DNA from 2 places in the Streptosporangium sp. OZ121 genome. Region 1 is predicted to be linked to the other one. Evidence: riboswitches for the same ligand, from Rfam matches in the RefSeq annotation. Region 1 holds a riboswitch; the other holds the start of a gene.
The links. Region 1 has a riboswitch for glycine ahead of gcvT (glycine cleavage system aminomethyltransferase GcvT). Riboswitches for the same ligand answer to the same signal wherever they lie in the genome.
Positions count from the first base shown of each region.

Region 2: another riboswitch for glycine. It lies ahead of gcvP (aminomethyl-transferring glycine dehydrogenase); the one in region 1 lies ahead of gcvT (glycine cleavage system aminomethyltransferase GcvT).

Region 1 covers NZ_JBPXMC010000020.1:153,339-158,500, reverse strand. The annotation lists gene ACTOQ1_RS29675 (hypothetical protein) at 1-1,059, opposite strand, end outside; gene ACTOQ1_RS29670 (L-serine ammonia-lyase) at 1,153-2,529, opposite strand; gene gcvH (glycine cleavage system protein GcvH) at 2,602-2,994, opposite strand; gene gcvT (glycine cleavage system aminomethyltransferase GcvT) at 2,991-4,082, opposite strand; glycine riboswitch at 4,116-4,210, opposite strand; glycine riboswitch at 4,211-4,309, opposite strand; gene ACTOQ1_RS29655 (gamma-glutamyl-gamma-aminobutyrate hydrolase family protein) at 4,415-5,110, opposite strand.
Region 2 covers NZ_JBPXMC010000022.1:35,482-40,643, forward strand. The annotation lists gene ftsR (transcriptional regulator FtsR) at 1-20, shown strand, start outside; gene ACTOQ1_RS30620 (bifunctional nuclease family protein) at 100-570, shown strand; gene ACTOQ1_RS30625 (MerR family transcriptional regulator) at 715-1,335, shown strand; glycine riboswitch at 1,351-1,443, shown strand; gene gcvP (aminomethyl-transferring glycine dehydrogenase) at 1,625-4,480, shown strand; gene ACTOQ1_RS30635 (hypothetical protein) at 4,606-5,162, shown strand, end outside.

The sequences.
Region 1 (5,162 bases):
GACATAGGCGCTCTGCGGCCCGGGAGCCGGGTAGACGCGCCGGTTCCAGTCGAAGATGTGGGCCGCGTCCGCCAGGCCCGCCCGCAGGAAGTCGAACGGCTGGGCCATGATCGCCTGGGTGGCGAAGGCGCCCGCGAGCGCGTCGCGCTCCGCCCAGCTGCCCTTGACCTTGTTCAGCGGCGACTCGCCGTCCCAGATGTAGACCGGTGGCGCCGGGCGCTGTCCGAGCGGCTCGACGGGGCACAGGGCCGCCTCGGGACCGGCCGGGTGGATCCTGGAGCAGTCGGCGAAGGTCATCGTCCGCGCCCAGAGGAAGGCGTTCCCCCTGGTCAGCCCGAAGCTGCCGTGCTCGGCCCGGAACCAGGCCGCGTACGAGCCCAGGCCGATCGCGGCGGCCAGCGTCGCGGCGACGATCGCCCGCCATCCGGCCCGGCGGATCAGCATGCAGACCAGCGCCACGGCGATCAGCGGCAGCCCGATCGTGCGGGTGACGGTCGCCGCGGCCAGCAGCGCTCCGGCCAGTGCCGCGACCCACACCGCGGGGCGCCGCCGCCACAGCAGCAGCGTGACCGCCAGCACCGCCAGGAACTGGAAGAGCAGGTCCGCCATGACGAGGTGTTCGAGCTGGAGCTGGTAGGCGTCCAGCAGCACCGGCAGCGCGGCGAGCGTCGCGCCCCACCCCGGCAACCCGCCCAGCCTGCGCAGCAGCAGGTAGACGCAGACGGCCACGGCCAGTCCGAGCAGGTGCTGCACCGCGATCACCGCGGGAACGCTGGACAGCGGCTTGAGGATCCACAGGAACAGCGCGTAGCCCGCCGGGCGGGACTCCAGGGGGCGGGGGTCGAGCCCCGCGTTCAGGTAGACGAAGGAGTCGGCCCAGAACCACAGGGCGGGCCGGTAGCCGAGCATGGCGAGCAGTCGCAGTCCGCCGCCCGCCAGCAGGGCGGTGATGAAGAGCCAGTGCGACCCGAGGAAGCGGAGCACCCGCAGGGGGCGGGAGGGGTTCGCGGGGCGCTGGGAGCGACGGGAACGGCTTGCCGGGTGCGTTCCCGTTACCACCGCGACCTCCCGAGTCCCGCGCACATGGCCACCCAGCATAGGCGTGGGATCGGGGGGTCTTGCACGTGATGCGAAATTTGATAGGGATTGAGGTCAGCACTCGATGACGTTGACCGCGAGCCCTCCCCGGCTGGTCTCCTTGTACTTGTCGAGCATGTCGCGGCCGGTGTCGCGCATCGTCTTGATGGCCTTGTCCAGCGAGACGAAGTGGCGGCCGTCGCCGCGCATCGCGATCCTGGCGGCGGCGATGGCCTTGATCGAGGCGACCGCGTTGCGCTCGATGCACGGGATCTGCACCAGGCCGCCGATCGGGTCGCAGGTCAGCCCCAGGTTGTGCTCGATGCCGATCTCGGCGGCGTTCTCGACCTGCTCCGGGGTGCCGCCCATCACCTCGGTGAGCCCGGCGGCGGCCATCGAGCAGGCCGAGCCGACCTCGCCCTGGCAGCCGACCTCGGCGCCGGAGATGGAGGCGTTCTCCTTGAACAGCACGCCGATCGCCCCCGCGGTCAGCAGGAAGCGGATCACGCCCTCGTCGTCGGAGTCCTTCGTGAAGCGGTCGTAGTAGGTGAGCACGGCCGGGATGATGCCCGCGGCGCCGTTGGTGGGCGCGGTGACGATGCGGCCTCCGGCGGCGTTCTCCTCGTTGACCGCGAGGGCGAACAGCGAGACCCAGTCCATCGTCTGCAGCGAGTCCTTCTCCGGCGACTCGCTGCGCAGCTGCCGGTGGAGCTGGTGGGCGCGGCGGCGGACCTTCAGGCCGCCGGGCAGCACGCCCTCCTTGCCGATGCCGCGCCGCACGCACTCGCTCATGACCTGCCACAGCACGAGCAGCTGGGCGCGGATCTCGGCCTCGGTGCGGCCGAACGCCCGCTCGTTCTCCAGCATCAGCCCGGAGATCGACAGCCCGGTCTCCTCGCACTGGGCGAGCAGCTCCGCGGCCGTGGTGAAGGGGTACGGCAGGACGGTGTCGTCGGCTTTGATCCGGTCGGCGCCGGTGGCGTTCTCGTCGACGACGAAGCCGCCGCCCACCGAGTAGTAGACCTTCTCGCGGATCGTCTCGCCGGACTCGGACAGCGCGGTGAAGCGCATGCCGTTGGGGTGGCCGGGGAGCGAGATCTTGCGTTCGAAGACGAGGTCCTCGCCGATGACGAAGGGGATCTCGCGGGAGCCGTACAGGGGGAGGGTGCCGGACTCGCGCATGGCGGCGAGCCGCTCGTCGACCGTGTCGACGTCGACCAGCTCGGGCTTCTCGCCGGACAGGCCGAGCAGCACGGCCTTGTCGCTGCCGTGGCCCTTGCCGGTCAGGCCCAGCGAGCCGTACAGGACGGCTCTCACCCGGGCGGTCTTCTCCAGGAGCCCGTCCTGGTGGAGGCCGCGGGCGAACTTGTGGGCGGCGGCCATCGGGCCGCCGGTGTGCGAGCTGGACGGGCCGATTCCGATCTTGAAGAGATCGAAGACGCTGATCGTCATCTGAATCCTTCCAGCGTGGACGGCCACGCGCGCCCGGAGACGCGCGTGGCCGTGACGCGAGGGGGGAGAGGCTTAGGACTCACCCGAGGTGAGCGCGGCGTACTCCTCCGGCGACAGCAGGTCGTCGGCGGAGCCCTCGAGGCGTACGCGGAACAGCCAGCCGTCGCCGTAGGGGTCGCTGTTGACCAGCGAGGGGTCGTCCACGACGGTCTGGTTGACCTCGACGACCTCGCCGGAGACCGGTGCGAAGATGTCGCTCACCGACTTGGTCGACTCGACCTCGCCGACCGCGTCGCCGGCGGTGATCGTCGAACCGACCTCGGGGAGGATCTGCACGAAGACCACGTCGCCCAGCGCCTGGGCGGCGTAGGCGGTGATGCCGACGGTGAGGGTCAGGCCGTCATCGATGCCGGAGATCCACTCGTGTTCCTTGGTGTAGTGCAGTTCCTCGGGAATGCTGCTCATTTTTTCCTCCTGTAGAAAGGCAGTGCGACGACCTCGACCGGCTCGTGGCTGCCCCTGATGTCCACGGCCAGTCCTGACGACAGGCCGTTGTCCACGTAGGCCATGGCGATGGGCCTGCCCAGTGACTGGGAGGGCGCCCCGCTGGTGACCTCGCCGACGACCGTGCCGTCGCCGGCGACCACCACCGGGTACCCGTGCCGGGGCACCCTGCGGCCGGTCGCGATCAGACCGACCAGGCGGCGGGACGGCGGGACGTCCTTGCGTGATTCGAGGGCGGCCCGGCCGACGAAGTCGCCCGGCTTGTCAAACCTCACCACACGGCCCAGCCCGGCGTCGAACGGGGTGAGCCCGGCCGACAGCTCGTTGCCGTAGAGCGGCATCCCTGCCTCCAGACGGAGGGTGTCGCGGGCGGACAGGCCCGCGGGGATCAGGCCGTGCGGCGCGCCCGCCTCGGTGAGGGCGGCCCAGACCGGTTCCGCGTCCTCGGCCGCGACGAACAGCTCGAAGCCGTCCTCGCCGGTGTAGCCCGTACGGGCGACGAGGGCCTCGCGGCCCGCGACGACGGCGGGCAGGCCGGCGTAGTACTTGAGCCCGTCGAGGTCGGCGTCGGTGAGCGCGCCCAGGATCTCCGCGGAGCGCGGGCCCTGGACCGCGACCAGCGCGTACCGCTCCGAGCGGTCGTCCACCGCGGCGTCGAAGCCCTTGGCGCGGCCGGTCAGCTCGGCGGCCACCCGCGGGTAGTTGGAGGCGTTGGCGACGACCATGAACTCGGCGGGGGCGAGCCGATAGACGATCAGGTCGTCCAGCACGCCGCCCTCGGCGTCGACGATCATCGTGTAGCGGGCGCGGCCGGGCTCCAGCGCGGACAGGTGGCCGACCAGCGCGTAGTCGAGGGCCTCGGCGGCCTGCGGCCCGGTCACGAAGATCTCGCCCATGTGGGAGAGGTCGAACAGGCCGGCCGCCTGGCGGACCGCGTTGTGCTCGGCCGACTCGCTGCCGTAGCGGAGCGGCATCAGCCAGCCCGCGAAGTCGGTCAGCGTCGCGCCGAGGGACTCGTGCACGCCGCGCAGCGGCGTAGGTCGGGACATGTGCGCACCTCAGACAAGGGACAGATGAGAGCATCCTCCCCCTCTGTCGTCGGTGCCTGAGAGTTTCATCCGGGTTTTACCGGACTTTCACCTTCGGCGAGGCCGTGGGACCTGCTTTCCAGAGGGCACCTACCCGCACGGTCCTTTGCCTTGAGAGGTTCGCGGGGAGGGCTTGCTCCTTCAGGGGTCCTGGCCTGGGTGTCAGGACGCTCTCCCGCACGGGATTCATCGGTGTCAGCGGCCAGCCTAACCGCCCGGACCGGCCGAGCGAAATCCCCTCGCCGCCCCGAACCGGCCGGGCGAAATCCCCTCGCCGCCCCGATCCGCGCCGGTCAGGGGGTGGCGTGGCGTACCAGCGCCTCGAACAGGGCCGACTCGTCGTCGGTCTCGGGGTGCCACTGGACGGCGACGGCGAAGGGGTGGTCGTCCACTTCCACGGCCTCGATCGTGCCGTCCTCGGCGTGGGCGGTCACGCTCAGGCCCGCGGCGAGCCGGTCGAGGGCCTGGTGGTGGTAGTGGGCCACGTCCACGGTCTCGGCCCCGAAGATCTTCGAGGTCCGGCTGCCGGGGGCGAGCCACACCGGCATCCTGCCGTAGCGGCCGGGAGCCGGGGCGTGCCCCGGGTGGCCGACCACGTCGGGCAGGTGCTGGTGCAGGGTGCCGCCCAGCGAGACGTTCAGGACCTGCATGCCCCGGCAGACGCCCAGGAAGGGCAGGCCCCGCTCCAGGGCCGCCCGGACCAGCCCCAGCTCCGCGTCGTCGCGGAACGGCCGGACGTATCCGGTCCGCTCGTGCGGCTCCTGCCCGTACCGCTCCGGGCCGACGTCCCCGCCGCCGGCCAGGATCAGCCCGTCCAGGCGTCCCGCCAGCGTCGCGGGGTCGCCCGCCGGGGGCAGGATCACCGGCTGCCCGCCCGCGCGGGCCACGTGGTCGACGTAGTCGTACGGCAGGAGCGCGGTGGTCGTCTCCCAGACGGTGAACCGCGCGGGTTCGACGTAGCAGGTGATGCCGATGACGGGACGGGACATGATCTCCTGTTTCGCCGCGCTTGCACCGAGGTCCCGGCACCGTGTGCCCATC
Region 2 (5,162 bases), on a different contig from region 1:
GTGGGGCCCTGGGCCGGTGAGAACCTGACCAGGCACTCGTACCCCCACGAGTGTTACGTTGAACAAACCGGTCGGAATCCAGCGAAGACGGAGCAGCCCGTGTTGCAGATGGAGGTCGTGGGCGTTCGAGTTGAGATGCCCTCCAACCAGCCGATCGTCTTGCTGAAAGAGACGCATGGGGAGCGTTACCTACCTATCTGGATCGGCATGACGGAGGCCACGGCGATCGCCATGGCCCAGGCCGAGGAACCGCCACCCCGGCCGCTCACGCATGACCTGTTCCGTGACGTGCTCGAAGGGCTCGGCGTCCGGCTGAGCACGGTCAACATCGTCGCCCTGCGCGACGGCATCTTCTTCGCGGATCTCGTGTTCTCCAACGGGGTCGAGGTGAGCGCGCGTCCCTCGGACTCGATCGCCTTGGCACTTCGCACCGGCGCACGTATCTTCGCGAGTGAGGACGTGGTCCGGGAGGCGGGGGTGATCATCCCGGACGACCAGGAGGACGAGGTGGAGAAGTTCAGGGAGTTCCTTGACACGATCACGCCCGAGGACTTCGGCCGCGCGGGGTAGGAATTTCGGTGCATTTACGCTTCACGACGCGCCGGGTGGGGTCGTTGACTGGACTTGGCCCCAGTCCTACGGTGCAAGTGAAACCCGCGGTCGTGCGTAAACCCCCAGATCAGGCCGTGGGATGAGAGAAAGCCGGAGGTCCGCGTGGCGGTCAGCAGCGGCGAGGGTAGAAACGCCGATCAGGATGACCCGGAACGGCGCCAGTCGGCACGTCAGCGCGCGGGTGAAGAGGGTCTGCTGTTCGACGGGCAACCGGTGAAGGTGCCCGCCGACATCGGCTACCGGGGCCCCACGGCCTGTTCCGCGGCCGGCATCACCTACCGGCAACTCGACTACTGGGCGCGCACCGGCCTGGTCGAGCCCACCGTGCGAGCCGCCCACGGCTCCGGCTCCCAGCGGCTGTACGGCTTTCGCGACATCCTGGTCCTCAAGGTCGTCAAGCGGCTCCTCGACACCGGTGTCTCCCTCCAGCAGATCCGCATCGCCGTGCAGCACCTGCGCGACAGGGGCGTCAACGACCTGGCCGGGATCACCCTGATGAGCGACGGGGTGAGCGTCTACGAGTGCACCTCGCCCGACGAGGTCATCGACCTCCTCCAGGGCGGTCAGGGAGTCTTCGGCATAGCACTGGGACGGGTGTGGCAGGAGGTGGAGGGCTCCCTCGCGGATCTGCCCGGCGAACGCGCGGAGTCGAGCGGGGGCCCTTTAGGAGATCATCAGGCCGATGAGCTGGCCCGTCGTCGCAGAGCACGACGAACCGGGTAAACTCGGACCTGCCACTGACCCTGTGCGGGAGAGACCCCGACCACGATCGGGGCGCCGAAGGAGCAACCTCCCCGGAATCTCTCAGGCACCCGGTACCGCACGGACGAGGCAACTCTGGAAAGCAGGCGCGCTCGCCAGGCGCGACTCACCGACGGTGCAAGCCTCCCGACAAGGGCAGGTGAAGCTCTCAGGTCACGACCCCGCACGACGGTCGTGATGACAGAGGGGGAGACCAGGCATACGCCCGCGCCCAGCGCCGGTCTCCACCCCGTCCCGGGAGGCTTCACCAATGACCGACCTGTCCTCGCTCAGCGAACTCGGCTCTCCCGCTTTCGCGACCCGTCACATAGGGCCGGACGACGCCGGCCAGACCCGCATGCTGGAGGCGGTCGGATTCGCCTCCGTCGCCGACCTGGTCGCGGTGGCCGTGCCCGAGGCGATCCGTTCCTCGGAGCGGCTGAGCCTGCCCCCGGCGGCCGGGGAGTCCGAGGCTCTCGCCGAGCTGCGGGTCCTCGCCGGGCGCAACACCGTGCTCACCTCGATGATCGGCCTGGGGTACCACGACACGATCACCCCGGGCGTCATCCGCCGCAACCTCCTGGAGAACCCGGGCTGGTACACCGCGTACACGCCCTACCAGCCGGAGATCTCCCAGGGCCGCCTGGAAGCCCTGATCAACTTCCAGACCGTCGTCTCCGACCTGACCGCCCTCGACGTCGCCGGGGCCTCCCTGCTGGACGAGGCCACCGCCGCCGCCGAGGCGATGACCCTGGCCCGCCGCGCGGGCCGCAGCCCCTCGAAGGTGTTCGTGGTGGACGCCGACGCGCTGCCGCAGACCAAGGCGGTGCTGCGCACCCGCGCCGAGCCGCTCGGCATCGAGCTGGTCGAGAGCGACTTCACCGCCGAACTCCCCGAGTGCTTCGGGGTGCTCGTGCAGTATCCCGGCGCCAGCGGCAGGATCCGCGACTTCCGCGCCATCGCCGACGCCGCCCACGCGCGCGGCGCCCAGGTGGTCGCCGCCGCCGACCTGCTGGCCCTCACCCTGCTGGCCGCGCCCGGCGAGCTCGGCGCCGACATCGCGGTCGGCTCCTCGCAGCGCTTCGGCGTCCCCCTCGGCTTCGGCGGCCCGCACGCCGCCTACATGGCGGTCCGTGACGGCCTCCAGCGCCAGCTGCCCGGCCGCCTGGTGGGCGTCTCCCAGGACGCCGACCGGCGCCCCGCGTACCGGCTCGCGCTTCAGACCCGCGAGCAGCACATCCGCCGCGAGAAGGCCACCAGCAACATCTGCACCGCGCAGGTGCTGCTCGCCGTGATCGCCGGCATGTACGCCGTCTACCACGGCCCCGAGGGCCTGCGCAGGATCGGCCGTCGCACCCACCGGCACGCCGTCGTGCTCGCCGAGGGCCTGCGCCAGGGCGGCGTCGAGGTCGTGCACGACACCTTCTTCGACACCGTGCTCGCCAGGGTGCCCGGCCGCGCCGAGGCGGTCGTCGCCGCGGCCCGCGACAACGGGGTCAACCTGCGCCTGGTCGACGCCGACCACGTGGGCGTCACCTGCGACGAGAGGACCGAGCTCCTCCACCTGGAGCAGGTCCTGGCCGCCTTCGGGATCAGCGGCGCCGTGCTCGCCGACCTCGACGCCGCCGCGCACGACGCGCTGCCCGCCGCGCTGGCCCGGGTCAGCGACTACCTGACCCACCCGGTCTTCCACAGCCACCGCTCCGAGACGGCCATGCTGCGCTACCTGCGCAGGCTCCAGGACAAGGACATCGCGCTCGACCGGTCGATGATCCCGCTGGGCTCCTGCACCATGAAGCTCAACGCGACCACCGAGATGGAGCCGATCACCTGGCCGGAGTTCGCCGGGCTGCACCCCTACGCGCCCGAGGACCAGGCCGCGGGTTACGTCGAGCTGATCGGGCAGCTGGAACGCTGGCTGGCCGAGGTCACCGGCTACGACGCCGTGTCGCTCCAGCCGAACGCCGGCTCCCAGGGCGAGTTCGCCGGGCTCCTGGCGATCCGCGCCTACCACACCGCCCGCGGCGAGTCGGGCCGCGACGTCTGCCTGATCCCCTCCTCCGCGCACGGCACCAACGCCGCGAGCGCGGTGATGGCGGGCATGCGCGTGGCCGTGGTCGCCTGTGACGACCAGGGCAACGTGGACGTCGACGACCTCGTCGCGAAGATCGACAAGCACCGCGAGCAGCTCGCCGCGATCATGGTGACCTACCCGTCCACGCACGGCGTGTACGAGGAGACGATCGTGCGGATCTGCGAGCTGGTGCACGAGGCGGGCGGGCAGGTCTACGTCGACGGCGCCAACCTCAACGCGCTGGTCGGCCTGGCCAGGCCGGGGGAGTTCGGGGCGGACGTCTCCCACCTGAACCTGCACAAGACCTTCTGCATCCCGCACGGCGGCGGCGGTCCCGGCGTCGGCCCGGTCGCGGTCCGCGCCCACCTGGCCGACTACCTGCCCGGCCACCCGCTGCGCGAGGGAACCGCGGTCGGCCCGGTCTCGGCGGCCCCGTACGGCTCCGCGGGCATCCTGCCCATCTCCTGGGCCTACATCCGGATGATGGGCGCCGACGGGCTGAAGGCGGCCACCGAGCAGGCCATCCTGTCGGCCAACTACCTGGCCCGCAGGCTCAGCCCCCACTACCCGGTCCTCTACACCGGCCGCGGCGGCCTGGTCGCCCACGAGTGCATCGTGGACCTGCGCCAGATCACCAAGGAGACCGGGGTGACGGTCGACGACGTGGCCAAGCGCCTCATCGACTACGGCTTCCACGCCCCGACCATGTCCTTCCCGGTGGCCGGCACGCTGATGATCGAGCCGACCGAGAGCGAGGACCTGGCCGAGCTCGACCGGTTCTGCGAGGCGATGATCGCGATTCGCGAGGAGATCGCGAAGGTCGCCTCCGGGGCGTACGACAAGACCGACAACCCGCTGCGCAACGCCCCGCACACGGCCGACAGCCTCGTCGCCGACGAGTGGGGCCACCCCTACAGCCGCACCGAGGCGGCCTACCCGCTGCCGTCGGTGCGCGAGGGCAAGTACTGGTCGCCGGTCCGCCGCATCGACCAGGCCTACGGCGACCGCAACCTGGTCTGCTCCTGCCCTCCCCTGGAGGCGTACGAGGACTGATCGCCGCGGGGCCCCGCCGGGATCGGAGGCCCGCGCGACCCTCGATATTCGCGGGGAATGCGACAGGACGGGGGGCGCCCCGAGTCGTTAGGCTCGGGGCGTCTCCGTATCCGGAAGGATCCTGCATGCCTGAGGTGGACACCCGTCCCTTGGACACCGCGCGAAGACTGGCCGAGGCGGGCGACCTCGACGGCGCCGCCGCGATCTTCGCCGAGCTGGTCGCCGATCCCCACGAGCCCGACCGGGCCCAGGCGGCGGTGGGTCTCGCGGTGGTGCTGGAGGAGAGCGGGGACGTGGCGGGTTCCCGCGCGGCCGCGCGCACCGCGCTGGCGACCGGGCACCCGGAGTTCGCCGCCCAGGCCGCCTGCCTGCTCGCGGGGAGCTTCGAGCGGGAGGACCTGGCCGACCAGGCCCGCGCCGCCTGGCAGGCCGCGCTGGGCGTCGGCCATCCCGCCTACGTCCCGCTGGCGCACATGGCCCTCGCCAGGCTCGCCACAGGCGCGGAGGAGGCCGAGCGGTCGCTGCGTGACGCGCTGGCCACCGCCGACCCGGAGATCGCTCCTCGTGCCGCCCAGCGGCTGGCGGAGGCACTCCTGGAGGAGGGCGAGCCGGGGGAGGCCGCCCAGGTGCTCCTGGAGGCGCTCGCGGTGCCAGACGCGGCCGAGGTGCCGAGGCTGCGGGT